One region of the Anoxybacillus kestanbolensis genome, then DNA from elsewhere that is predicted to be linked to it. Evidence: riboswitches for the same ligand, from Rfam matches in the RefSeq annotation. Region 1 holds a riboswitch; each other region holds the start of a gene.

Region 1 (7,782 bases):
TGCTGGTGCGACAGACATTTTAATTTCGTGGATTTATCGTTTAACGATGACGTCTGCGCAATATTCGAAAGCGGCGGCAATTACGTTATTGCTTTCGCTCGTTGTCGTATCTGTCGCATTATGGCAGTTTAGAAGAACAAAATCATTTAAAGAAGAGGATATGATGTAATATGGATATGAAAAGACAAAAACTCATTCGGTTGACGTTGTCGTATGCCGTCATTTTGGTGATGACGATCATTATCGTCTATCCGCTTCTTTGGGTCGTTGGCTCGTCATTTAATCCGGGACAAAGCTTATCTGGGTCAAAAATGATTCCAGACAACGCCACGCTAGCGCACTATAAAAAATTGTTCGATACATCGCAAAGCGATTATTTGACTTGGTATTGGAACTCGTTAAAAATTTCGACGTTGACGATGATTTTTTCCGTTATTTTAGTAAGTTTAACAGCGTATTCGTTTTCGCGTTATCGCTTTATCGGACGCCAAAACGGATTGATGACGTTTTTAATTTTGCAGATGATCCCAAACTTTGCGGCGCTTATTGCGATTTTCATTTTAGCGCTTTTAACGGGATTAGTTGATACGCATTTAGGGTTAATTCTCGTATACGTCGGCGGTGCCATTCCGATGAATACGTGGCTAATGAAAGGATATTTAGATACGATTCCGAAAGAGCTTGATGAATCGGCGAAAATTGACGGAGCAGGGCATTTGCGCATTTTCTTCCAAATCGTTTTGCCGCTTGCGAAGCCAATTATTGCGGTTGTGGCGCTCTTTACGTTTATCGCGCCGTTTGGCGATTTTATTTTAGCGAGCGTATTGCTTCGCAGCAAAGAAAAATATACGCTTGCGGTTGGATTATACGATTTAGTGGCAAAACAGTTCGGCAGCGAATTTACAACGTTTGCGGCAGGTTCCGTTTTAATTGCGGTGCCGATCGCTATTCTCTTCCTTTCATTCCAAAAGTATTTCGTCTCTGGCTTAACGGCGGGTGGAACAAAAGGGTGAGAAACGAAAGGAAAGAATCGTTTTGGTTCTTTCCTTCCTTACTATTTAGAGATATATTAACAGAAGAAGCTTTGGAATGAATGGAGAGTGAAATGAAATGAAACGTGTATTTCGCGCGCTACTTATTTTTGTTTTGTTGCTGTCCGTGACGGCGCCAGTAAGTGCGAAAACGGAGCGAACGTGGCAAGATGAACGCATTTATTTTATTATGGTCGACCGTTTCAATAACGGGAATCCGAAAAATGATTATGAAGTGAACGTGCATGATCCGAAAGCATATCATGGCGGTGATTTGCAAGGAATTATTGACAAGCTTGACTACATAAAAGGAATGGGCTTTACAGCCATTTGGCTCACGCCGATTTTTGCGAACGAAAAAGGCGGATATCACGGCTATTGGATTGAAGATTTTTATAAAGTGGAAGAACATTTTGGTACGCTCGATGATTTCAAACGGCTTGTGAAAGAAGCGCATAAGCGCGATATGAAAGTCATTTTAGATTTCGTTGTCAATCATACAGGCTACAACCACCCGTGGCTGAATGATCCTTCAAAAAAAGATTGGTTTCATGAGAAAAAAGACATTTTCAATTGGACCGATCAACAGGAAGTTGAAAACGGCTGGCTGTTTGGCCTTCCTGATTTAGCGCAAGAAAATCCGGAAGTGAAAGCGTATTTATTTGACGTGGCGAAATGGTGGATTCAAGAAACGGATATTGACGGATATCGCTTAGATACGGTTAAACATGTACCGAAATGGTTTTGGGAAGAGTTCGCAAAAGAAGTGAAGTCAGTGAAGGAAGACTTTTTTTTGCTTGGTGAAGTATGGCACGATGATCCGCGTTACGTAGCGGAATATGGGAAGCACGGAATTGATGCGCTCATTGATTTTCCGTTTTATAGAGAAGCGTCAACGATTTTTTCAAACGTCGATCAATCGCTTGAACCACTTTACAACGTATGGAAGCGAAACGAGGCTTTTTATGACCGTCCGTATTTGCTTGGGACGTTTTTAGATAATCATGATACGGTTCGGTTTACACGTTTAGCCTTGCAAAATCGCATCAATCCGGTGACGCGTTTAAAACTTGGACTGACGTATTTGTTTGCAGCGCCGGGTATTCCGATTATGTACTATGGAACGGAAATTGCGCTTGATGGCGGAGAAGACCCAGACAACCGTCGTTTAATGAATTTCCGTACCGATAAAGAGCTCATTGATTATGTGACAAAGCTTGGTGAATTGCGCGAGAAGCTTCCATCGCTTCGTCGCGGCGACTTTGAATTGCTTTATGAAAAAGACGGCATGGCACTTTTTAAACGAACGTACGAAAACGAAACAACAGTGATCGCGATTAACAATACGTCAAAAACGCAAAAAGTGACGCTCGATGACGAATTAGAACAAGGAAAAGAATTGCGTGGGTTGCTTGCGGGAGATTTAGTGCGCAGCAAAGACGGCAAGTACGACATCATTTTAGATCGTGAAACGGCGGAAATTTACGTGCTTGCGCCAAAAACAGGATTAAACATTCCGTTTATCGCGGCACTTGTTGCGGTGTATGCTTCGTTTGGACTGTTTTTATATTTAGCGCGAAAACGGAAGCGATCATAACGATAGGAGGCGCATGTATGCTAGAGGAGACGAGCTTTGCGATTCGGCCGACAAATGGGACGAATGAAATAGATGTGTGGCAATCGGTTGGCGATGTGCAAAAAATTGAAGAAAAAAAGCAAATATTTGCATTCACATGCGAGAACGCGTCGGGTAAAATACATTTTTATCGTGACGATATCGTTCGAGTGACGCTCGATCCATTCGACGGAAAGTATGTTTCTGTGAGTCCAGCAGTGGTCGCAACGCCGAAAAAAGTGGATGTGCACGTTCAAGAAAAAGAAGACGGCTGGGAGTTGCGGACGAAACAGTTGACAGTCGTCATCGAACGACGTCCGTTTCGTCTGGCGATATACGACAATGAAGGAATATTGCTCGTGCGTGATGAACAACCTGTATGTTTTGAAGCAAAAGGGCGTATGCGTTGCGTTCATGCGCTTGCTCCGACAGATGTCGTATATGGATTAGGAGAAAAAACAGGGGTGTTGAATAAACGTGGTTCTGTATGGACGATGTGGAATACGGACGTGTATGCGCCGCACAATTTAGAAACAGATCCTCTATATGAGTCGCATCCATATATGATGGTGTTAAAAAATGGACATACGCACGGCATCTTTTTCGATCATACGTATAAAACGACGTTTGACTTACGCCACGAATCGTTTTATACGTTTACATCAGATGGCGGGTCCCTTGACTATTATGTGTTTGCTGGTCCGCACCCGAAAGATGTGTTAGGGCAATATACGCATCTTGTTGGACGAATGCCTTTGCCACCAAAATGGGCGCTTGGGTATCATCAGTCACGGTATAGTTATGAAACCGAACAGGAAGTGCGTGAACTGATTGATACGTTTCGCGCCAAACGTATTCCGCTTGATGCGGTATATTTAGATATTCATTACATGGACGAATATCGCGTATTTACATTTGACAAAAAACGATTTCCACGTCCGGAATCGCTCGTTCAATATGCGAAGGAACAAGGAGTTCATATCGTTCCGATTGTAGATCCAGGCGTGAAAGTTGATGCGGAGTATGAGACGTACCGCGATGGGGTGCAAAAGGATTATTTTTGTAAATATGCTGACGGAACGTTATACAAAGGAGACGTCTGGCCAGGAACGAGCGTATTTCCAGACTTTTTGAAGAAAAAAGTGCGCAAATGGTGGGGCGAACAACATACGTTTTATACGGACATCGGCATCGAAGGCATTTGGAACGATATGAATGAGCCATCGGTATTTAACGAGACAAAAACGATCGATGAACAAGTCGTTCATGACGGATGGAAAACGCATCGCCAAGTGCATAACATATACGGAATGATGATGACCGAGGCGACATATTCTGCGTTGAAAAAACAGCTGAAGGGAAAACGTCCGTTTGTATTGACACGCGCAGGCTTTTCCGGCATTCATCGCTACGCAGCGGTATGGACGGGAGATAATCGAAGCTTTTGGGAGCACCTTGAACTGTCGATACCGATGTGTTTGAATTTAGGATTATCGGCTGTTGCGTTTTGCGGGGCAGATGTTGGTGGCTTTGCGCATCATGCGAACGGGGAGTTGCTTGCGCGATGGACGCAAGTCGGTGCGTTTTTCCCATATTTCCGCAATCATTGTGCGATCGGTTTTGCGCGGCAAGAACCGTGGGCGTTCGGGGAAGGATATGAACAAATCATAAAACGATATATTGACTTGCGGTACGAATGGTTGCCGCACTTCTACTCGTTATATGTGGAAGCGCATCAAACAGGTGTGCCGATGATGCGCCCGCTTATGATGGAATATCCGAACGATCGCGAAACGTGGAATATTTCGGATCAGTTTATGGTTGGCGAGCAAGTGATGATTGCACCGATCATCCGTCCGTATACAACGCATCGCATCGTTTATTTTCCAGAAGGACGCTGGGTTGATTATTGGACGAAAGAAGTGTTTGAAGGCGGTCAGCGATATATTGTCGAAGCACCGCTTGATCGTTTGCCAATATACGTAAAAGAAGGGGCGATGATTGCCCACGCCGAAGCGAAGCCATCTACGATGATTGTAGATGAACAGTTGACGTTATATGTGTATACAATGAAAAAAGGAACATCGACATATACGATTTATGATGATGATGGTGAGACGTTTGCGTACGAAAAAGGAGAATATGTCCGCATGCATATTCGCGCGACGTTTTCGGACGATGCGGTTCATTTTGAGATAGAACGAGAAGGTGCGTACAAACCACCTTGGCAATTGCGTGTCGCATTTGTTGGCGATGTACCGTCTACAATTGTTGTTAATGGAGAACGATGTATCATCGATGAGGCGACAAACACGTTTGTTTTGTAAGAGATGGGGGATTTTTTATGACAGTAACGATTAAAGATGTAGCGAAGCGCGCGAATGTGGCGCCATCGACCGTTTCACGCGTCATCGCCGATAGCCCGCGCATTAGTGAAAAAACGAAGAAAAAAGTGCGCGAGGCGATGAAAGAGCTTGGCTATCATCCGAATTTTATCGCGCGCAGTTTAGCAAATAAATCGACGCAAGTAATCGGGCTCGTCATGCCAAGTTCGGCCGATAAAGCGTTTCAAAATCCGTTTTTCCCGGAAGTCATTCGCGGCATTAGTAAAGCGGTGCATGATCGGCAATATGCGTTACAGTTATCGACAGGGGAAACGGAAGCGGAAATTTATGATGGCGTCGTGCATATGGTGCAAGGAAAGCGCGTTGATGGTGTCATTTTGCTTTATTCGCGTGCGAACGATAAAATTATGGCGTATTTACAAAAAGAAGATGTGCCGTTCGTTGTCATTGGGAAACCGCATAAAAAAGCGGAAGAAATTACCCACGTTGATAACGATAACGTACGGGCGGCACGTGAGGCAACGGAATATTTAATTGAACTCGGTCATGAGCGCATCGCATTTGTCGGTGGAAACGTCAATCTCATCGTGACGATGGATCGTCTGCGCGGTTATGAAAAAGCGCTCAAATCGGCAGGGCTTGCATATCGAAAAGACTACATTGTACACGAGGAATTTTTAAAAGAAGGCGGACAAGAAGCGATGAAAGAGTTGCTTTCACTTGCTGAACCGCCAACCGCGCTCGTTGTCGCCGACGATTTAATGGCGCTTGGAGTATTAAATACGCTTGCGGAAATGGGCTTAAGCGTGCCGGGAGATGTATCGATCGTCAGCTTTAACAACGTACTTTTATCGGAAATTTCTCGTCCGCCGCTCACGTCGGTAGACATTAACATTTTTCAACTCGGCTTTGAAGCGGCAAGAAATTTAATACAACAAATTGAAAATCCGAACGAGCCAATTAAACGAATTATTATCCCACATACGCTCGTGAAACGATTTTCATGCGACTACTACAAAGCGCCTTCTCAATAGAGGGCGCTTTTTTTGTAAATGGACTAGGCGAGAAGAAAAAAATGGTGTATTATATTCTTAACATTCATGCTCTTTGAAAAACAATATACGATAAGCAAGTACGGTGCATACGTCTGTATGCTTAAAAGGGAAGAACGGTGCAAAGCCGTCGCGGTACCCGCCACTGTGATGGGGAGTTTTGTTGCAGGATGCCACTGATTTTTAGGGAAGGCGCAACGAAATGATGAACCTCAGCCAGGAGACCTGCCTGCTTGCGATACGTCGGCTGCCTACGGGAATATAGGTAGACGTGCGGGAACGATGGACGTTATATATGCTTAGTGACGTATGCTCTATTTTTTGAATCTTTCGTTTTTTCTGCACCTCTGCCTAGGGGTGCTTTTTTATTTTGAAAAAAGGGGCGACATATATGGCAACATGGAATTTACAAGGAACGACACATCACATGCTTATTTGCAACGGAGGAAGCTGCATGAGAAAAGGAGGGGAAGAGGTGACGCAAGCGATTCGCGATGAAATTGATCGGTTGCAGTTACATGGGCGCGTTCATACGACGCGTACACGATGCAACGGTCGCTGCGAAGATGCATGTGTTGTCATCGTTTATCCAGAAGGTGTTTGGTATCGTACGATTGATGAACAAATAGGGAGGGACATTGTACGCAATCATGTACGTGACGGGAACATATTGCGCGATTACGTCACGTATACGTATGAACATACAGGATTTGTTATGCCCGAACATAGCGTTGCGACAAGGGGGAAAGAAAAATGAAGCGAAACGCATGGTGGATCGTTTGTACATGCTTGACTGTCTACGTTTTATTTGCGCTTTCACCTTCAGTATATGCGATGCACGTTATGGAAGGATTTTTACCTTGGCATTGGCCGCTCGTTCGGATGGGTGTGGGAGAACGAAGAAAACTTAACACCTGTGAGCGCTGCCGTTGTGAACGAGCAACACGTCGCGATTGTACAAGAATCAGGGGAGCGGCATTGGTGGACGTATGATGCACCGCTTCCAGCGAACATTCGTACATATGGGTCGATTGCGGAAGCGCTGAAAGCAAGGCCTGATGCAGCATTAGTTGTGACGCATCGGCTGCTCGAGAAAGAGGAACAAGCCATTTTACAACATGGAGTGTTGTATCGTCCGAAAGTGATTGTTATTGGCATCGGGTGCAATCGTGGGACAAGCGCACAAGAAATTGAACAAGTCATTTGCGATACGTTACAACAGCTTCGTTTTTCGCTAAAAAGCGTGAAAGCGTTATGTACAATTGATTTGAAAAAAGATGAAGAAGGTTTATTAGCCGTCGCAAACAAATATGGGTGGCCGCTTATTTTTTATACGCCCGAACAATTAAACGACGTTCCGATTGATGAACCGTCTGAAACAGTATTTCGCTATACTGGGGCATATGGTGTAAGCGAACCTGCAGCAAAGCGATATAGCGGACAACAAAAGCTTATTTTAACGAAAAAAAAGAGTGGGAATGTGACGATTTCCGTTGCGCTATGGGAGGGAGAGCGGTGAAAAGAATTGTCGTGGCTGGGACTGGGAGCGGTGTTGGAAAAACGACGATAACGCTCGGCTTAATGAGTGCGTTTAAACAAAAAGGCTATGTTGTTCAAGGGTTTAAATGTGGACCTGATTACATTGATCCGACATATCATACGGCGGTGACAGGGAGGCGTTCGCGCAATTTAGATAGTTGGATGGGAAATGAAGACATTGTGCGCTACGTATGCAAGAA
Region 2 (7,782 bases), on a different contig from region 1:
GATGTGCTTGTTTTTCCACATTTAACGATTGATCATGATGCGCATCGCGTAACAGCGGATGGACATGAAGTCAGTTTAACTCCGAAAGAGTATGAGTTGCTTCACTTTTTAGCGAAATCGCCAGATAAAGTGTTTGATCGCGAGCAGTTGTTAAAAGAAGTGTGGCATTATGAATTTTTTGGCGACTTGCGCACGGTTGATACACATGTCAAACGGTTGCGTGAAAAACTAAATAAAGTGTCGCCAGCTGCCGCGAAAATGATCGTCACCGTTTGGGGTGTCGGGTATAAATTTGAGGTCGTGAATGAATGATGGCGCTATGGCGTAGTGTCGTTGGTAAGCTATGGCTGACGATTTTGTTGCTCGTTGCTTTTGTTCTTTTTATTTTAACGGTTTTGTTACTCGGTTTTTTTGAAAAATATTATTTAGAAAAGACAGGAGATCAGCTGACCCAACAAGCAATGAAAGTGGCGCGTGTCGTGGCAGAACATGATGAACAATTTGCACGCTCGATTGCGTGGACGATGGTTGATGACGTATCGAAGCTCATGATTATTATCGACGATCGTCATTATTGGTACTCACCGAATGAGAAGCTTGCCGACTTGCCGCTTTCATTTGTACAACAAGATCAACAGTTATCGCGCGTTTTTGATGGAAAAAAGGTAGTGAAACGAACATTAATGCCAAATCAAACGATGCGAAACAATGAATATAACGAGCTGTTTATTGTCGGTGTCCCGCTTCATATATCTGATGGAAACGGTGCTGTATTCGTGTATCAATCGTTGAAAGCGGTGGAAGAAACGACAAAACAAACGACGAAATTTATTTTTCTTGCAGCATTTATCGCGATTGTACTAACGACGGTATTCGCCTTTTTCTTGTCCACACGCATTACAGCTCCGCTCCGAAAAATGAGACAAGTGGCATTTGAAATTGCCCGTGGAAAGTTTGACTCAAAAGTGCCGATTGTTACTCATGATGAAATTGGGGAGCTGGCAATGGCATTTAATCAAATGGGGCGGCAACTGCAATTTCACATTAATGCGTTAAACCAAGAAAAAGAGCAATTGGCAAGCATTTTAAGCAGCATGGCGGATGGCGTCATTACGCTCAATCGAAATGGCGAAGTGCTTATTACAAACCCACCTGCCGACCGATTTTTACAAGCATGGTACTACGAACAAGGGCAGCGCGACGATTTATTACCCCTTCCTCCGCAAGTAAATGAATTGTTCAAAAAAGCGGTAACGGAAGAAAAGGAACAAGCTGCCGAAATCGCTTTACAAGGTCGCAATTGGGTCATTGTTATGACTCCGCTATACAATGGTAAAGTTATTCGTGGAGCTGTTGCGGTGCTTCGTGACATGACAGAAGAACGACGATTAGATAAGTTACGTAAGGATTTTATCGCAAACGTCTCGCATGAGTTGCGCACGCCGATTGCGATGTTGCAAGGATATAGCGAAGCGATCGTCGATGATATTGCGGCAACAGATGAAGAGAAAAAAGAACTAGCAAAAGTCATTTATGATGAATCGTTGCGCATGGGACGCCTTGTCAATGATTTGCTTGATTTAGCGCGCATGGAAGCGGGTCATTTAACGCTTCATCACGAACAAGTACCGCTCAAACCATATATAGAGCGCATTATTCATAAGTTTCAAGCGTTAGCGAAAGAAAAAGGAGTTCATTTGCTTGTTGAAATGAACGATGAGCTCATCGTTTCATTCGACCCTGATCGCATTGAACAAGTGTTGACGAACTTAATTGATAACGCTCTTCGTCATACAGATGAAGGCGGGGAAGTGCGCGTCATTGTCGATGCGGACGAAGAAGTAGTACGCATTTCTGTACAAGATTCTGGTTCAGGCATTCCAGAAGAAGATTTGCCGTTTGTGTTTGAACGTTTTTATAAAGCGGATAAAGCACGCACGCGCGGCCGATCGGGTACGGGATTAGGTCTTGCGATTGCGAAAAACATCGTCGAAGCGCATAAAGGAACAATTACTGTTCATAGCAAACTCGGAGAAGGAACGACATTTACATTTACATTGCCATTAAAATAGAAAAAATTTGTTGCTATTAACGATATTTTTCGCTATGATAGAAACGTAAAAATTGTTCGACAATTATATATGTCTGTTGCAAAAAGGTGTCGAACGGGCAACCTAGTAGACTTAATAGGGAATCTGGTGCAAGTCCAGAACTGTCCCCGCAACTGTAAATGCTGACGAAATGAAACGTGCCACTGTACAATTTGTACGGGAAGGCTTCAAAGTAGGATGACGCATAAGTCAGTAGACCTGCCTTTTTGCTTCGTCATTCGCGTCTTCGGGGAGTGAGACGACGAAACGACAAGAGGAGTAATTATCTTTTGTTGTTTCCAGCTCATTCCGTTTGGGGTGAGCTTTTTATTTTTATACATAAAAAAGGGGGAAAAATGATGAAATGGAAACATTACGTATGGCTTCTTGCGCTTTTGTTGACGCTCGGATTAGCGGCATGCAACAATAACGCAGAGCCAGCAAAAGAGACGAAGCAAGAAGCGAAAACGGAACAAGCCGCATTTCCAGTCACCATAAAAGATGCGGTTGGTGATGTCACGATTGAAAAAGAACCGAAAAAAATTGTTTCGCTTATTCCGAGTAATACAGAAATTGCGTACGCATTAGGACTTGGTGACAAAATTGTTGGTGTCAGCGACTTTGATAACTATCCAGAAGATGTGAAAAACAAAGAAAAAATTGGTGGTATGGAGTTTAATGTAGAAAAAATTATTTCGCTTCAACCAGACGTTGTGCTTGCGCATGCATCGAGTGCTCATAACTCTGAAGAAGGATTAAAGCAATTAAAAGATGCAGGCATTACAGTTGTTGTTGTACCAAACGCAACGTCGCTCAACGACGTATATGCATCGATTGAACTCATCGGAAAAGCGACAGGAAAAGTGAAAGAAGCGACAGATGTTGTACAACAAATGAAACAAAAAATTGATGCCATCGCTGAAAAGGCGAAAGAAGTGAAAGAAGAAGCGACCGTTTGGGTAGAAGTTTCTCCTGCTCCAGAAATTTATACAGCTGGAAAAGGAACTTTTATGGATGAGATGTTAACGATCATTCATGCGAAAAACGCAGCCGGCGACCAAGAAGGATGGCCGATGTTTACTGAAGAAGATGCGGTGGCGTTAAATCCAGACGTCATTATTACGACGTACGGTTACTATACACCGAACGCTGTCGAGCAAGTGCTCGCTCGCCCAGCTTGGAAAGAAGTTCCTGCGATTAAAAATAAACGCGTATACGATGTTAATTCCGATTTAGTTTCTCGTCCAGGACCACGTTTAGCTGAAGGGGTCGAAGAAATTGCCAAAGTCGTTTATCCAGACATTTTTAAATAACTATATGACTGCATCCATCATTGCGATCGTTGCACTATTATTAGGGATATCGATTGGATCACAATCGATTCCCTTTTCTTCTATATGGGACACGTTGTCGCATCATTTGTTTCATACACCGATGGACGTTCCCGCCACCATTTCGCAAATTATTATTGCGATTCGTGTGCCGAGAGTGGTGCTCGCCTTTTTGATTGGGGCGTCCTTAGCACTTGCTGGTGTAGCGTTCCAAGGGCTTTTAAAAAACGTTTTAGCTGATCCGTATACGATTGGAGTATCATCTGGCGCTGCTGTCGGAGCGGTACTCGTCTTCTTTTTTCAACTTCATTTGTCGTTTCTCGGACGCTTTACGTTACCGATCGTGAGCATTATGTGTGCGCTCGTGACATTATTGTTTGTTTTATTATTTGCTCGACTTGCAGAACGCAATATGGGAATTGAAACGATCGTTTTAATCGGCATTATCATGAATGCGTTTTTCGGCTCGGTTATTTCACTTATGGTTGCCCTTAGTGGTGAGGAATTGCGTCAAGTCATTAGCTGGCTCATGGGAAGCGTCGCGATGCGCGGTTGGTCATATGTTTCTTTATTTGTACCGTTTTTTATCATCGGTTCTCTCGGCTTATTTACACATATTCGCGAGTTAAACGCTTTTTCATTTGGCGAGCGAACAGCAGCAAACATTGGCGTACATGTGTTGCGAAAAAAGTTATGGATTTTACTTAGCGCTTCCTTGCTTACAGGCGCAGCGGTAGCTGTATCGGGCACGATCGGCTTTGTTGGGCTTGTCATTCCGCATATGACGCGTTTGATTTGTGGGGCAAATCACCGGAAATTATTGCCACTTTCTTTTTTGTACGGTGGCACGTTTTTAGTGTTAGCAGATGTTGTGGCACGAACGATTGTTTCACCGAGGGAATTGCCGATCGGAGTCATTACATCGTTCATCGGGGCTCCGTTATTTGCCATATTGTTATTTAAAAGTTTAAAACGGAAGACGGGATCAGTATGATTGATGTCAAACACATTTCGTATCAATATGGAGAAAAACAAGTATTACAAAACGTTTCGTTTACTGTTTATGAAGGTGAGTTTTTCGGTATTTTAGGTCCGAACGGGTCAGGAAAAACAACGTTAATGAAACTGTTAAGCCGAGATCTTTCTTTACAAGAGGGGGCCATTTTTATTTGCGGGCAGCATATTGAAACGTATAAACCGAAACAATATGCCAAACTCGTTGCGACGTTGCCACAACATACAGATGTTTCATTTGGATATACAGTGAAAGAGATGGTGGAACTTGGACGATATCCTTATCAGTCATCTCTCTTTCCGCAATGGACAGAGAAAGACGAACAAGTGGTCAACGAGGCACTTCATTGTGTGACGTTAGCACATAAACAGCATGTCTTATTAGAACAATTAAGCGGGGGAGAACGTCAGCGAGCAGCGCTTGCACGCGCGCTTGCGCAACAACCGCGCGTGTTGTTGTTAGATGAACCGACGAACCATATGGATGTGGCTCAGCAGTTTAAGTTGTTGAATTTATTAAAACAGTCGAAACTGACGGTCATTGCTATTTTTCATGATATAAACATCGCATCGCTCTATTGCGATCGTCTTCTTTTTTTGCGAGATGGAAAGGTAGTGGCGTGTGGCACACCGAAAGAGTTGTTGAATGAATCGATGATTGCATCTGTGTTTGAGACGAAGATGAAGCGTTACGAGCACCCGGTATTGCCAAAACCGCTTGTGACGTTTGTTCCATTTTCAGAACAACGAATTGATGACGTGTTATGGCACGTGAGGCAGGACGAAAAGCTGCTTGTCGTTGAAACGATAAAACCTTTTAAAGTGATTTCATCGGCTCTTGTTGGCGGCGGTATGCGTTGGGCAACAACGTTTGTGAATCGGCACGTTTCGCTTGATTATTATTGTGATGATGCTGAACGAGAGATGATTCAATTTTTGCGCCAAAGAGGATTTGATGAGCAATGGACCGTAGGAATGATGACAGCGGTCGATGTAAACGATGTCGCATTTGCATCTGTTCATGAAGATGTTCGTCTTTTTGTTGCAGTAACTGCTGGGGTGGGGAATGCCGTTGATAGTGCAAATGCGTGGCGTCGTACAGATACGGTTATTTCTCCTGGAACGATTAATACGTTTGTTTTCATTGATGGCCATTTGTCAGAAGCTGCATTTGTGCAAGCGCTAATGACTGTAACAGAAGCAAAAGCAAAGGCGTTGTATGATAAACAAGTCGTCGATCCACAAACGAATACAATCGCTACAGGCACGTCAACCGATTGTACGGCCATCGCCGCGTCTCAACAAGGAACATATTATGAATACGCAGGAACAATTACAACGATTGGTAAACAGCTAGCTCGTCTCGTATATGAAGCGACGCAAACAGCCATTGATCGTTATCGAAAACGAAAGGGTGAAAGTTGATGACGCATATATGGGCGGTATGGTTGGCACTTTTGCTCGATCGTCTACTCGCCGATCCCCGCCGCTTCCATCCCGTTTGTTGGATTGGACAAATGATTGCGTATATGGATCGTCGTTTCAATAAAGGAAGATGGCGAAAAGGAAAAGGAGTGTTCACTCTTTTTGTCGTCTGTACGTTCACATTTGTAATGGGTTACGCATTGATTGCAAGCGCATATCGACTTTCTCTTATAGTGGGGGTTTTCGTTGAAGCGATTATCATTTTTACTTCGATTGCGCCAACATCATTAGCAAAAGCCGCATACGATGTACTTGATCCGCTAAAAAGAGGTAACATCGATGAAGCGAGAAAAAACGTGGCGATGATCGTTGGACGTGACACAGAGAAGTTACAAGAAGATGGAATTGTGCGTGCGTGTGTGGAAACGGTAGCGGAAAATACGAGCGATGGAGTAACGGCGCCCCTTTTTTATGCTTTTCTTGGCGGGGGAGCGTTAGCCATGTTGTATCGCGCCGTGAATACGTGCGATTCGATGCTCGGCTATAAGAACGAACGATATGCTCAATTTGGCTGGGCGTCCGCTCGTTTCGATGATGTGCTTAATTACGTTCCCGCCCGAATGACAGCGCTTGCTATGCTCTTTGTCCATCGTGCCAACAGACGAGCATGGAAACTATTATTTCGTGATGCACGCAATCATCCGAGCCCAAATAGCGGATGGTGCGAAGCGGCGATGGCGGCGTTATTAGATGTTCAGCTTGGGGGAGTGAATACATATCAAGGAGTTGTATCTGTTCGTCCGACGATTGGCGATGCGTCCGTTCCGCTCACGTCTATGCATATCAAACAAGCTGTGGCGGTGATGAAACGAACGACCATTGCATTTACGATAGGGGGGAGTTTGCTTGCGCTTACCTGCACATGGGGCTAATCCGCAACGGTTATACGAAGCGATGCAAATGGAAGCCCCGCGTTCATATATTGATTTTAGCGTCAATGTAAATCCGCTTCAGCACGAACATGTGACAATAGAACAACAGTGGTTGCGTTGGATGAGTGAATATCCAGAAGAGCGAAGTGAGACGCTTCGTACGATCATTGCTGAACGAGAACATGTCATGCCGTCAAACGTCTTTGTTGGAAATGGTGCTGCTGAGTGCATTTATTTGCTTGCTGAACAATTTGCAGGAAAACATATTGGCATCATTGAGCCAACGTTTTCAGAATATCGTCAGGCATGTGAAGCTTACGGTTGTACCGTTCACTCGTTTATGCTAGATGAACATTGGCAACCACCGCTCGACCAAATGGTTGCGAACTTGCCGTCTTTACACGCGCTATTCGTTTGTCATCCGAACAATCCGACCGGTACCGTATGGTCAGAAGAAACGATGCATACGTTGTTAAATGCAGCGCATGATGAAGGAGTATATGTTGTCGTTGACGAAGCATTTTATGACTTCTGGATTGACGGTTATTCCGTTTCTTCTTTTTTACGTACGTTTGATCGTTTAATTGTGTTGCGGTCGTTAACGAAAATGTATCGACTGGCAGGTGTACGGCTCGGCTATGTGCTCGCACACGAACACGTCGTAAAAAAGTTAATGAAAAAACAGCCACCGTGGAGCGTCAATACGATTGCTCAACAAATAGCGAAACAATTATTAAAAGACGATGCATTTGTGGAGCGAACGAAAGTGTACATTGCATCGGAGCGAAAACGAGTATTTGAACAATTGAATGAACTTGGCTACAAATATTCACCGTCTGTCGTCAATTTTTATATGTTATACGACGAAACGATCACGCTTTTTCCTTTTCTTTTACAACATGGTATTGTCGCGCGGCATACGTTTAATTTTCGAGGGCTGGACGGAAAATATGTCCGTTTTGCGGTTCGAACGAAAGAGGAAAACGATCA
Region 3 (7,782 bases), on a different contig from region 1:
AAATCAATAATTTCTTCGACTGTTGGCGTGCCACTAACGACTAAATAATACCCCGTTTGACATCCCATCGGAGAAATATCGATAATATCAAAATGAGCGTATTTTTCAGCATGCTTACGAATGTGCACCGCTAGTAAATGTTCAAGTGTATGAATCGCTGCCGGTTGCATCGCTTCTTTATTTGGTTGACAAAAGCGAATATCAAATTTATTCACAACACCGTCGCTACCGACTTGATGAACACCACAATGGCGAACGTACGGTGCTTTGACCGCACAATGGTCTAGTTCAAAGCTTTCTACTGAAGGCATATATGTCACCTCTTTTTCAATTGTTACGTTTTTATCATACACAAAAGTCCGACTTTTTTCATCTTTTTTTGTTGGAATTGTTTCGTCCAAATATGTTACAATAAGAAAAAATAGGGGCGGGCGTATTACATGAAACATATATTCATCTTACTCATTCGTTTTTATCAACGATTTATTTCCCCTTTAAAACCACCGACATGTCGCTTTTATCCGACTTGTTCGCATTACGGATTAGAAGCGATTCGTCGCTTCGGTGCACTTAAAGGAGGCTATTTAACAATCAAACGCATTTTAAAGTGCCATCCATTTCATCCAGGTGGATTTGATCCTGTGCCAGAAAAAGAGCAAAAATAATTGCCCTTTCTCTTTTTTTTTTCGATATGATAAACGTTGTAAATCGTAATAATTACGCTTTATCAAAAGGAGGAGGAAAATGAAAATCCCTGTTACCGTATTAAGCGGCTATTTAGGTTCTGGAAAAACGACGTTGCTTAATCATATTTTAAATAATCGTGACGGATTAAAAATCGCTGTCATCGTCAATGACATGAGTGAAGTCAATATTGACGCTGAATTAATTAAACAAGGCGGTTTTTCGCGTACAGAAGAAAAGCTTGTACAAATTCAAAATGGGTGTATTTGCTGTACGTTGCGAGAAGATTTAATGAAAGAAGTCGAAAATCTCGTTGATGCTGGCAACATTGATTACATCGTTATCGAATCATCAGGCATTAGCGAGCCAATTCCTGTTGCTCAAACGTTTACGTACATTGACGAGGAGTTCGGGATCGATTTAACATCGAAATGTCGATTAGATACGATGGTTACTGTCGTCGATGCTCATCGTTTTTGGCATGATTTCGCTTCCGGTGAAACGTTATTAGATCGCAAACAAGCGATCGATGAAACAGATGTGCGTGAAGTCGTTGATTTATTAATTGACCAAATCGAATTTGCAAACGTGCTCATTTTAAATAAAATTGATTGTATTTCGGAAGAAGATGCGGACGAATTAGAAGCACTTCTTCGTAAATTAAACCCAGAAGCGAAAATCATTCGAACAACGTACGGAAAAGTGGCACTTCATGACATTTTAAATACCCGTTTATTTGATTTTGAAAAAGCAAGTCAATCGGCTGGATGGATGAAAGAACTAAACGAAGAACATACACCTGAGACGGAAGAATACGGTATTTCTTCTTTCGTATATCGCCGCCGTCGCCCGTTTCACCCTGAAAGACTTATGCATTGGCTTGAAAACTGGCCGGTTGAAGTCGTTCGTGCAAAAGGATTTTTCTGGCTCGCGTCGCGCAACAATATGTGCGGACTTCTTTCTCAAGCTGGACCGTCCATTATGATTCAAGGGGCTGGCGAATGGATTGCCACATATCCTCCACATGAACGTGAACAAATTTTACAACAAGAACCAGAATTACGCGCCAAATGGAACGATACGTATGGTGATCGCATGACAGAACTCGTGTTTATTGGAATCGATATGGATGAACAAGCCATTTCTTCTTCACTCGATACATGCTTATTAACAGATGAAGAAATGAGCAAAGATTGGTCAACATTTGTCGATCCACTCCCACCATTTGTTTCTGTTTCATAGTTTTCAAATCGTAACGATTACGATATAATAAAACAGGAGTGAGAAAGATGTTATCTGACGATCAGAAACATCTTTCTTTATTTGGAAGGAGGAGGAAGATGAAGGTAAAAACCATTTTATCCATTATACTTACGAGCACACTGCTATTGTTTGGATGCTCGCAACAAGAACAGACGAATGAATCGAAGAATGAGGAAAAAAACGATCAACTTATCGTTTATACAACTGTATACCCTCTTCAAGACTTTACTGAAAAAATTGGTGGCAAGCACGTTCAAGTGGAAAGCGTATATCCTCCCGGCGTTGATGTGCACACATACGAACCGACGGCAAAAACGATGCAACAAATCGCAGATGCTGACGCTTTCATTTACATCGGTCAAGGAATGGAAGGATTTGTTGACCGCGTTGTCGAAACGCTAGAGAATGAACACGTCAAGTTCGTGGAAGCAACAGCTGGGATGGAATTGCTTCCAGCCAACGATGCTCATGGGGACGAACATGCTCATGAAGATGAACACGCCCATGAAGATGAGCATGAGCACGGTGATGTAGATCCTCATGTCTGGTTAGATCCGATATATTCAATCCAAATGGCTGAAACGATTAAACAAACGTTAACAAAACTAAAACCGGAAGCAAAAGACGATTTTGAACAAAACTTTACTTCGCTAAAACAACAGCTTGAACAACTAGATCAACAATTTCAACAATTAGTAAAAGAAGCAAAAAGAAAAGAAATTCTTGTCGCTCATGCGGCATACGGCTATTGGGAAAAACGATACGGCATCAAGCAAATAAGTGTAACAGGATTGTCACCAACAAATGAACCATCGCAAAAGCAGCTTGCTTCGATTATTCAAATCGCCAAAGACCATGACATACACCATATCTTTTTTGAGCAAAACGTAACATCGAAAATTGCTGAAGTTGTGAAAAACGAAATCGGAGCTGATGTACTTATCCTTCACAACTTAGAAGCACGAACAAATGATGATATAAAAAACAACAAAGACTACTTCGCAATTATGAATGACAACATCTCTGCACTAAAAAAAGCTCTACAATAAGCGATCATAACGGTCGCTTATTTTTTTGTATATTTTTTCCCTTTTCAAATCAAACTAGGAAACGACAATGTATGGAAAGGGATGAACATTTCGGTATGGACCACGTATTAACAGCAAGAACGCTTTTTGGTACAACGATGGCATTTCACATTATTTTCGCCACTCTTGGCGTTGGGATTCCGCTTATGATTTTATTGGCTGAGCTACTATATCAAAAAACGAAAGACAATGACTATGCCATCATGGCAAATCGTTGGACAAAAGCGCTCGCCATTTTGCTTGGTGTAGCCATTCCATCCGGTACGATTGCAGGAGTGCAGCTCTCCCTTCTATGGCCCGGTTTTATGGAAGTAATCGGAAAAGTGATGGCACTACCATTTCAAATTGAAATTTATGCGTTTTTCGTTGAAGCGTTATTTTTATCCATTTACGTATATGCAGCTGACCGCATTTCACCAACGATGCGCATCGTAAGCTTAATATTTGTGGCCATCGGGGCAGCTGCTTCTGCCATTTTAATTACGAACGTACATGCCTTTGAAGGTACACCGACAGGCTTTCGCATCGAAAATGGACAAATTGTTGACGTCGATCCATGGAAAGCATTTTTTAATCCGAGCTTTGCCGTCACAGCCACACACGTTGTTTTATCCGCCTATATGACCGGAGCGTTTACGATCGCTTCCATCGCTGCCTACAAGATGTTGAAAAATAAACATAACGAGCGCATTCAGCTTTTTCATAAAAAAGCACTGATGCTCGGGTTAACAGTCGGTGGCGTATTTTCTTTACTCACGGCAATAAACGGACATGAATCAGCTCAACTTCTTCATGAATATCAACCAGAAAAATTAGCGGCTGCTGAAGGATTGTTTGAAACGCAGTCACACGCTCCACTCGTTATCGGTGGTTTTACAGATCGCGAAACACAAACAGTAAAATGGGGAATTGAAATTCCGTGGTTGCTTAGCTTTTTAGCTGGTAATCGCTTCGATACCGTCGTTGTCGGGTTAAATGATTTTCCAGAAGAATGGTGGCCCCCTCTATTCGTCCATACACTTTTTAACGCCATGGTCGGAATTGGCATGTTTCTTCTCCTACTTTCAACTGTCGGATTCATTTGGTATCGCATAAAGAAACAATATACATTTCCAAACTGGTTTATGCGGACAGTTGTTACTGCTGGGCCGCTCGCTCTTCTCGGCATTGAATTTGGCTGGATTTTTGCTTGCACAGGCAGACAACCATGGGTCATTTATCGCATGATGACAACGGCAGAAGCTGTAACACAATCAACAAATTTAGGAACACTTTTTCTTTTATTTACGTCCATTTACGTATTTTTACTCATCGCCGTCGTGCTCGTCTTGCGATCGTATTTTCGCCGCCATCCGATTGAACAACAGTTGTCTATACACATATAGAAAGGAGCAAGATGATGACAGATGAATTAATTGCGATTTCAATTTTATGGGGATTTATTTTTATTTACGCCGTCATGGCGACGATGGACTTCGGAGCAGGTTTTTGGTCGATGGTATATATGAATCGTCCACAAACAAAAGCAACGAAAATCGCAAATCGATATTTATCGCCAACATGGGAAGTAACGAACGTCTTTATCGTCGCCATCGTCGTAGCGCTCGTTAGCTTTTTTCCTGGGGCGACGTTTATACTTGGAACGATCTTGCTTATCCCTGGTAGTATTATTTTACTTTTGCTGACCGTTCGTAGTGCATTTCTCGTTTTTTCGCACGTTGCCCCTAAATATGAAAAAGTGCTCATTTACATTTCAGGCATAAGCGGCTTGCTTATTCCAGCATTTTTAATTAGCGTCTTGCCCATTACACATGGGTCTTTCGTTGAAACAATGAATGGTGTCAGTCGTCTTCGGCTCGATCGTCTATTTACAAGCCCACATGAGTATGCGTTTATTGCCTTTGCGATTACAAGCACACTTTTTCTTTCTTCGCTTTTATTAGCGGATTACTCAAATGAAGCGAATGAAGCGGAGGCATATGCGATCTATCGTCGCGATGCGCTTATTATAGGACCATTCGCCCTTCTCTCCTCGATGTTGATTATGATTACGATGCGAAATGAAGCACGGTGGCTATACGATGGAATGATGTCTCATTGGCCATGGCTTGTCGCTTCCGTCATATTGTTCCTTTTAGCTGGCGGGGCGCTTTTTCTTCCCCCATGGAAAAAGAAACATGGACGCGGAATACCGCGTCTTGCGGTGGGTGCGATCGTTTTGCAATATTTTTGTGCGAGCTATGCATATGGGAAAGCTCATTTACCGTATATGATTTATCCGAATGTAACCATTGAGTCGGGATTTACACACCCGAATACGTTTCGTGCCTTATTTTTGACGTATATCGTTGGTTTTGCAATTTTATTTCCAGGATTCATTTATTTTTGGCGGCTGTTTATGAAAGATCGACGCTATGTAGCAAAGGATGAAAAATAATGATTGCAAATGTTGAGATTTTTCGTTATAGTTTTAAACGTAAACCTTTTTTACACAATATATTGTGATGATAAACAAGATAATAACTATATATTGAAACCGACAAGCGAAGGTGTCCAAACGGACTTAATAGGGAATCTGGTGCGAATCCAGAACTGTCCCCGCAACTGTGTGCGCAGACGAAATGGAAACAACACCACTGTATATGTCAGCTGTTTTATGGCGCATATATGGGAAGGAATCCAAAGTAGGAAGAAGCGCAAGTCAGGAGACCTGCCTTCCTTGTATCGTTTCATATTCTTCGGGGATTGAGAAGATGAAACGATGGAAAAAGGCATGCTTTTACCATCGTTTCATCCGCTCAACGAGAGCGGATTTTTTTATTTTCTAGGGGAAGGGATGTTATATGGTGTACATAAAACAACAAACAGAAGTAAATGAAGAAACGACCCGCACATTATTGTTTCATATTTTCAAAGATTTTCCACACTTATCAAGCGAGCGATACATCGAGCGTACGATACGGTCGCTGACGTATACAAAATCATACGATGACATGATGAACAAACTCATTTTAAATGCACTTGACGAAATCACCGTAGAACAACCTGATTGGACGTTTGTCGCAGCACGCCTTTATTTACAACAGCTATACAATGAGGCTGCTATAAATCGGGGTTATGATGTATCCGACACATACCGCTACTTTTATGAGTTACAAACAATGCTCGTTGATCTCGGTATTTACGATCCGTTTGTACTTGAACGATATACGAAAGAAGAACTACAAGAAGCGGGGACATGGATCGATCCGAAAAAAGACGAGCAATTTACATACATCGGATTACGCACACTCGTTGATCGTTATTTAGCGAAAGGATATGACGGAGAAATTTATGAGTTGCCACAAGAACGTTTTTTAACCATTGCTCTTACGCTGATGGTGAATGAGCCAAAAGAAAAACGAATGGAGCTTGTCAAAGAAGCGTATTGGGCGTTATCGAACCAATACATGACGGTCGCTACACCAACGTACGCCAACGCAGGTAAATCTTACGGTCAATTATCGAGTTGTTTCATTGATACAGTCGACGATAGCTTAACCGGCATTTATGAATCAAATACAGACGTCGCGCGTTTATCAAAAGGCGGTGGAGGGATTGGTGTATATTTAGGTAAAATTCGGGCACGCAACTCGGATATTAAAGGATTTAAAGGCGTATCGTCTGGTGTCATCCCATGGATGCGTCAATTAAACAATACCGCTGTATCGGTTGACCAGCTTGGTACGCGACAAGGAAGTATTGCCGTCTATTTAGACGTTTGGCATAAAGACATTTTCTCATTTTTAGACGCGAAACTAAACAACGGCGATGAACGGCAAAAATGCCATGATTTATTTTATGGCGTATGCATCCCTGATTTATTTATGGAACAAGTCGAAAAGCGTGGCGATTGGTATTTATTTGACCCACATGAAGTGAAAAAAGTGATGGGGTGGAAAGATAAAGATGGGAATCCGCTAGGTCTTGAAGATTTTTACGATGAAGAACGAGGGTGTGGTTCGTTCCGCGAAAAATACGAAGAATGTATCAATCACCCAGAGTTAAGTAAAGAACGTGTACCTGCCATTGAAATTATGAAGCGCATTTTAAAATCACAATTAGAAACGGGTACACCTTATATGTTTTATCGCGACGAAGCGAATCGAATGAATCCAAATAAACATGCGGGCATGATTTATTCTAGCAATTTATGTACGGAAATTATGCAAAATATGAGCGCGACTACCGTAACAAAAGAGTATACGCAAGATGGTGAAATTATTATTCATAAAAAGCCAGGCGACTTTGTCGTTTGTAACTTATCTAGCATTCATCTCGCTCGCGCCGTACAAGACGATGTACTCGAAAGATTAATTCCGATTCAAGTACGTATGCTCGATAACGTCATCGACTTAAACGAAAATCGCATTGAAGTGTTGCAAGCGGTGATGACAAATAAAAAATATCGGGCAATCGGTCTAGGTGCATTTTCATGGCATCACTTATTGGCGTTAAAAGGAATCAAGTGGAATAGCGAAGAAAGCGTTGATTTCGCTGACAAGCTATTTGAAAAAATCGCTTATTTAACGATTCGAGCAAGCATGGAATTAGCGAAAGAAAAAGGAGCATATCCGGAGTTTGCAGGTTCTGATTGGCATACAGGGAAATATTTTGACCTTCGCGGTTATCATTCCCACGATGAGTTAGATTGGGATGAGTTAAAGCAACAAGTGATGAGACATGGGATACGTAATGGGTATCTCAT

What was found. A riboswitch is a leader RNA that binds a small molecule or an ion and turns the genes downstream of it on or off. The one in region 1 is predicted to bind cobalamin.
Region 2: linked by a shared signal. The riboswitch ahead of BO219_RS05105 (ABC transporter substrate-binding protein) and the one ahead of BO219_RS00445 ((2Fe-2S) ferredoxin domain-containing protein) in region 1 are both predicted to bind cobalamin.
Region 3: linked by a shared signal. The riboswitch ahead of BO219_RS08595 (ribonucleoside-diphosphate reductase subunit alpha) and the one ahead of BO219_RS00445 ((2Fe-2S) ferredoxin domain-containing protein) in region 1 are both predicted to bind cobalamin.

What each region holds. Positions count from the first base shown of each region.
Region 1 covers NZ_MQAD01000001.1:78,598-86,379, reverse strand. The annotation lists gene BO219_RS00470 (carbohydrate ABC transporter permease) at 1-169, shown strand, start outside; gene BO219_RS00465 (sugar ABC transporter permease) at 171-1,013, shown strand; gene BO219_RS00460 (alpha-amylase family glycosyl hydrolase) at 1,111-2,628, shown strand; gene BO219_RS00455 (glycoside hydrolase family 31 protein) at 2,646-4,973, shown strand; gene BO219_RS00450 (LacI family DNA-binding transcriptional regulator) at 4,991-6,025, shown strand; cobalamin riboswitch at 6,109-6,290, shown strand; gene BO219_RS00445 ((2Fe-2S) ferredoxin domain-containing protein) at 6,435-6,800, shown strand; partial or broken gene BO219_RS15085 (cobalamin biosynthesis protein CbiM) at 6,797-6,922, shown strand; partial or broken gene BO219_RS00440 (cobalt-precorrin 5A hydrolase) at 6,912-7,562, shown strand; gene BO219_RS00435 (cobyrinic acid a,c-diamide synthase CobB) at 7,559-7,782, shown strand, end outside.
Region 2 covers NZ_MQAD01000005.1:533,995-541,776, reverse strand. The annotation lists gene BO219_RS05115 (response regulator transcription factor) at 1-312, shown strand, start outside; gene BO219_RS05110 (ATP-binding protein) at 309-2,072, shown strand; cobalamin riboswitch at 2,140-2,331, shown strand; gene BO219_RS05105 (ABC transporter substrate-binding protein) at 2,447-3,403, shown strand; gene BO219_RS05100 (FecCD family ABC transporter permease) at 3,369-4,415, shown strand; gene BO219_RS05095 (adenosylcobinamide amidohydrolase) at 4,412-5,860, shown strand; gene cbiB (adenosylcobinamide-phosphate synthase CbiB) at 5,860-6,792, shown strand; gene cobD (threonine-phosphate decarboxylase CobD) at 6,767-7,782, shown strand, end outside.
Region 3 covers NZ_MQAD01000013.1:678-8,459, reverse strand. The annotation lists gene BO219_RS08625 (S-ribosylhomocysteine lyase) at 1-311, opposite strand, end outside; gene yidD (membrane protein insertion efficiency factor YidD) at 441-665, shown strand; gene BO219_RS08615 (GTP-binding protein) at 745-1,926, shown strand; gene BO219_RS08610 (metal ABC transporter substrate-binding protein) at 2,025-2,996, shown strand; gene BO219_RS08605 (cytochrome ubiquinol oxidase subunit I) at 3,092-4,420, shown strand; gene BO219_RS08600 (cytochrome d ubiquinol oxidase subunit II) at 4,435-5,472, shown strand; cobalamin riboswitch at 5,566-5,766, shown strand; gene BO219_RS08595 (ribonucleoside-diphosphate reductase subunit alpha) at 5,879-7,782, shown strand, end outside.